2 regions of the Caproicibacterium sp. NSD3 genome follow, and region 1 is predicted to be linked to the other one. Evidence: a T-box and tRNA genes for the amino acid it is inferred to sense, from the RefSeq annotation. Region 1 holds a T-box; the other holds one or more tRNA genes.
What was found. A T-box is a leader RNA that pairs with one kind of tRNA and senses whether it is charged. The one in region 1 lies ahead of ACVS9P_RS07720 (valine--tRNA ligase), so its partner is inferred to be a tRNA-Val.
Positions count from the first base shown of each region.

Region 2: it has a tRNA-Val gene. The T-box ahead of ACVS9P_RS07720 (valine--tRNA ligase) is inferred to sense a tRNA for this amino acid. The anticodon was not compared.

Region 1 covers NZ_CM132119.1:1,587,290-1,589,689, forward strand. Annotated here, with positions in the region: gene ACVS9P_RS07720 (valine--tRNA ligase) at 1-1,272, opposite strand, end outside; T-box leader at 1,344-1,567, opposite strand; gene ACVS9P_RS07725 (MgtC/SapB family protein) at 1,703-2,383, shown strand.
Region 2 covers NZ_CM132119.1:2,034,207-2,036,606, forward strand. Annotated here, with positions in the region: gene ACVS9P_RS10030 (metal ABC transporter substrate-binding protein) at 1-253, opposite strand, end outside; gene ACVS9P_RS10035 (patatin-like phospholipase family protein) at 385-1,233, opposite strand; tRNA gene ACVS9P_RS10040 (tRNA-Val) at 1,380-1,456, shown strand; gene ACVS9P_RS10045 (HAD-IB family hydrolase) at 1,536-2,267, opposite strand.

The sequences.
Region 1 (2,400 bases):
TTCTCCGCAGTCATCACAATACCATGCCGGAATCCGATGTCCCCACCAGAGCTGACGAGAAATGCACCAATCCTTGATGTTTTCCATCCAATTATAATAAACTTTTTCCATACGTTCCGGGATAAAACGAACTTCATGGCTGCGCACCGCTTCAATGGCCGGTTTTGCAAGAGGTTCCATCTTCACAAACCACTGCTTGCTCACCCGCGGTTCAATCACAGTATGGCAGCGATAACAAGTACCCACATTATGCTTGATCGGCTCAATGCTGACGAGGTATCCTTGTTCGTCAAGTTCTTTGACAATCTGCTTACGAGCTTCCATCCCACTCATTCCGCAGTATTTGCCGCCGTTTTCATTGATGGAACCATCATCATTCATAATATTAATGACCGGAAGATGATGCCGCAGACCAACTTCAAAGTCGTTCGGATCGTGGGCAGGTGTAATTTTCACAACACCGGTTCCGAAATCCCGCTCAACGTATTCGTCCGCAATCACTGGAATCTCTCTGCCGACAAGCGGCAAAATCAGCGTCTTGCCAACCAAATCACGATAGCGATCGTCTTCTGGATGCACCGCTACTGCCGTATCTCCCAGCATTGTTTCCGGACGAGTCGTTGCAAACTCCAGATAGCCGCTGCCGTCTTTAAACGGATAACGAACATGCCAGAAAGACCCTTCTTTTTCGCTGAACTCTACCTCTGCATCAGAAATAGAAGTCTTGCAGTGCGGGCACCAGTTAATAATCCGTTCTCCGCGATAGATCAAGCCTTTTTCATAAAGGCGCACAAAGACTTCTCTTACTGCTTTACTGCAGCCTTCGTCCAGTGTAAAGCGTTCGCGCTGCCAATCACAGGAAGAGCCTAATTTACGAAGCTGTTCGACAATTCTTCCGCCAAACTTTTCCTTCCAAGCCCATGCACGCTCTAAAAACGCTTCTCGTCCAATTTGTTCTTTTGTAATTCCCTCTTTGCGCATTGCTTCCACAATTTTCGCTTCGGTTGCAATAGAGGCATGGTCCGTTCCGGGGAGCCATAATGCACAGCGTCCCTGCATCCGACGCCAACGGATCAGAATATCTTGGAGCGTCTCATCCATGGCATGCCCCATATGAAGTTGCCCCGTAATATTTGGTGGCGGAATCACAATCGTATATGGCTCTTTCTTTGGATCAGGTTCCGCATGAAAATAATTTCCCTTCTCCCAGAAGTCGTAGATTCGATCTTCCACTTCTCCGGGATCATAAGACTTTGCGATATCTCTGCTCATCGGTTATTCCTCCAACCACTTTTTATAAATTAATCCTTAAAAATAAAAACCCCGGATACAGTTTTTTCTGTATCCGGGGCGAATCTGTAATAAAAGATCCGCGGTACCACCCGCATTCGGCTTTTAAAGCCCTCTCTTTCTTAACGCGAAAGTCTTCCATTCGGTCTCGCTTAATGTTGATTCAGCGAGACAACTCCGGGGTGACTGATTCGCAAAAGCACAATATCGGCTCACATCATCCGCCGACTTTCTGAGATTGGAAATCTTTTGCCTTTTTCCCCATCTTTGTTTTTGTATATCATTTAATATTGTCCTCAATAATATTAAGTATTATACGCGAAAAACAGGTCTCTGTCAAGATTCGATTGCTTTGCACAAATTTTCTCAAACCATGTTATAATATAGGAAAATATAAAAGGAGGCCACCACGATGGAGGAAAATTTCTGGATCATTCAGGGAGAATATCTACTGCGTTTAATTTTGGCAGCTTTATGCGGCTGCATAATTGGTTACGATCAATCCTCCAATCATACTAAAACAGTCGGGATGCGCACTCATGCCGTTGTGGCAATGGCTTCTGCGCTGATGACTCTGACTTCTAAATATGGATTTTTCGACCTGATCGGTGAAAAAGGAGTTTCTCTTGATCCATCCAGAATTACAGCGGGTGTTGTCACCGCCATCGGATTTCTCGGCGCCGGTGTCATTTTTGTCCGAAAAGAAAATGTTACCGGCGTTACAACTGCCTCCGGGTTATGGGCAACCGTCGGTGTCGGCTGCGCACTTGGTGCCGGCATGTATCTTTTAGGCATCGCCGCTTCTATTTTAATTGTGGCCGTTCAGCTATTTCTACTTCACTGTAAAAAAGTTTCTCAAGAACCGATTTTTGAAAAACTGGTTCTTGAAGTCTCGATCGATGAAGATATTCATATTTTATTTTCAGAAATTTTTGAAAGGCATCATATTGAAATCACCAGCCTTCAGACAAAACGGCTCTCTGCGCAAAAGCTGGAAATTGCGCTTCTCGTTCGTTATCCGGCTGCTTATAATGCCGAAGACGTTATTAAGTTGTTAAAGGATATCCCAGCCATTAAAAGTATTGAATATTAACAAACAATCGAATCTAT
Region 2 (2,400 bases), 450 kb from region 1:
AGACATTTGCACTGGAAAGATTTTGCATATCGGAAGACTGCAACTGATAGTCATGCAGACACCCCGTCTGTTGGCCAGCCATATTATCGACCACAACATCCGGAATATTCTCTGTTAAGTTTAACGCCATAATATAGATCGGATAAAATGACGCTACAATTCGAAATTTTGCCGAATGTTCTTCCCTTCGTCCACACCCTGTCATTGTAAAAATCAGAAGTGCAGAAAGTAAAAAAGCTAGTAATCGTTTCAAATGGGGCCTCCTAAATGCAAACTATTCGCATTTAATATCATAACATCCAATATTAAAAAAGTCAAGCAAAGAAAGCTTGTATAAAAAATCCGCCCTGCATCTTTTGCAGAACGGATTTTGAATCAATTTGATTATTTCATCAAATCCCAAATTTGAGGGAGTTTCTTTTTAGCATCCTGCACTCCAAGCTGATAGATGCTTTCCAATTTTTGAGGGTCTTTTTCATAGCGACTGATATCAATAGGACGGCTCGGGCGAATTGCCAGTACTTTTCCGGCCTGTTCCTGCCGGCGGACTAACTGCAGCTCGCTGTTATAAGTTTCTGCCCGTACCATCATTGCAGAAATCATTCCCGGATACTGTCCGTAAACTGTACGCAGCATTGCAGGGGAAAAATCCGGTTTTAAATCTTTGCGATAAGAATAATCACGCGTTAAAACAACGACATGAAACTGATTTCCATCAAAGATAGAACGTTCCAATGGAATCGGAACAGCGATTCCTCCATCGAGTAAAAACTTTCCATCCAATTTCACAATCTGCGATAAAAACGGCAATGAACTAGAAGCTTTCACTGCGGTAAATGATTCATCCAACGATTCTTTCGGATAATAAACTTCCATTCCACTCATCAAGTCCGTTGCACCCACAAAAAGCTGCATGGACGAATGATAAAAAGTCTGATAATCAAACGGAATAAGCTCATGAGAAAGCTCACCGAAAAGAAAATCAAAATCGAAAAGGGACCCTTTTTGCTGCAGATTTTTTACGCTCACATATCGGTCATCTGTTGCATATTTCGAAAAGATTTGGTGATTTCGCCCTTTTTGTCGGGAAAGATAGCTCAGCGCATTACAAGCTCCTGCTGAGACGCCGTAAACCTTTGGGAAAAAAATTTCTTCGTCCAAAAAGACATCCAAAACGCCGCTGGTATAAGCGCCGCGCATTCCGCCACCTTCCAGCACTAATCCGATTGACACGGTCGATTCCTCCAATTCCTGAAATGTTTTGATTTTTTCCTATTATACCGGATTTGGAGTCAGAATACAAGCAATCGTTAATTTTCTTAAAATAGGCCTTGCATTTTCTGACTGAATCATATATAATAGACGAGCATTCAATTTTTGGACGTTTAGCTCAGCTGGCTAGAGCATCCGCTTGACGTGCGGAAGGTCATAGGTTCGAGTCCTATAACGTCCACCAGATTATATAGATCCCCCGGAAATCCTTATTACTGGATTCCCGGGGGATCTTTTTGTCAAAAGCAATCTTTTAGCCTTTTTCAATCGGCAAGGTCAAGGGTCTCCGTATTCAGCCGGTAAATTACGTCCTTGCGCTCCACGATAACAACGATCTTCTTCCGAAGGGCATCATCTTTCTGGATATGAGCGAGCAATTCTCGGGTCGGGTTGACCGCTACGGGATGCCCCACCAATTTCATCATGGCAAAGTCGCCGTTTGTATCTCCATAAGCATAGCTTTCAGAAAGATCGATTCCGTACTGCTTTGCCATTTCGAGCACGGCGCATTGCTTGCTTTCGGAATCCCACATTGGAATGATTTCACCGCTGTATCGTCCGTCTGGACCAACCTTGTAAACCGTGCCGCGATAGTCGTCCATGCCGTATTTCTCCGACATCTCACGCACCAGTTCTACCGGTGAACCGGAAATCGCAATAACCCGGTGACCATGTTCCCTATGCCAGCGAATCCGGTCACGGGTGTAGGTGTAGACACGCTCACCTTTCTGTTCAATCACCCTTTTTGCAATATACAAAATATGAAAGGAACTCGTGTTTTGGACTGTTTCTGAATAGATATTCACCATCTTCTGAAGGTAATCGTCATAATTTCCGACGCGTTTATCCCATCTTGTGAAAGCAGGTTCGACGTCCTCATACCACTTGCTGGGGTCGATCAGTTCGTATTTGATCATCTTTTTAAACATCTCGCTGATCAGTCCCTCACGAGAAATCGTACCATCAATGTCAAAAAAAGCTGCCGTTTTTGCCATGGAAATCGCTCTCCTTTCCTCCGCGCGGTCTTCTGTCATGCGGCCAAAATGCGCATCGTGCGGGTTAACCATATAATTTTAGTATAGAGGATTCCACCCTAAAAGTAAAGTATACCGTCTGACGACAACCGGA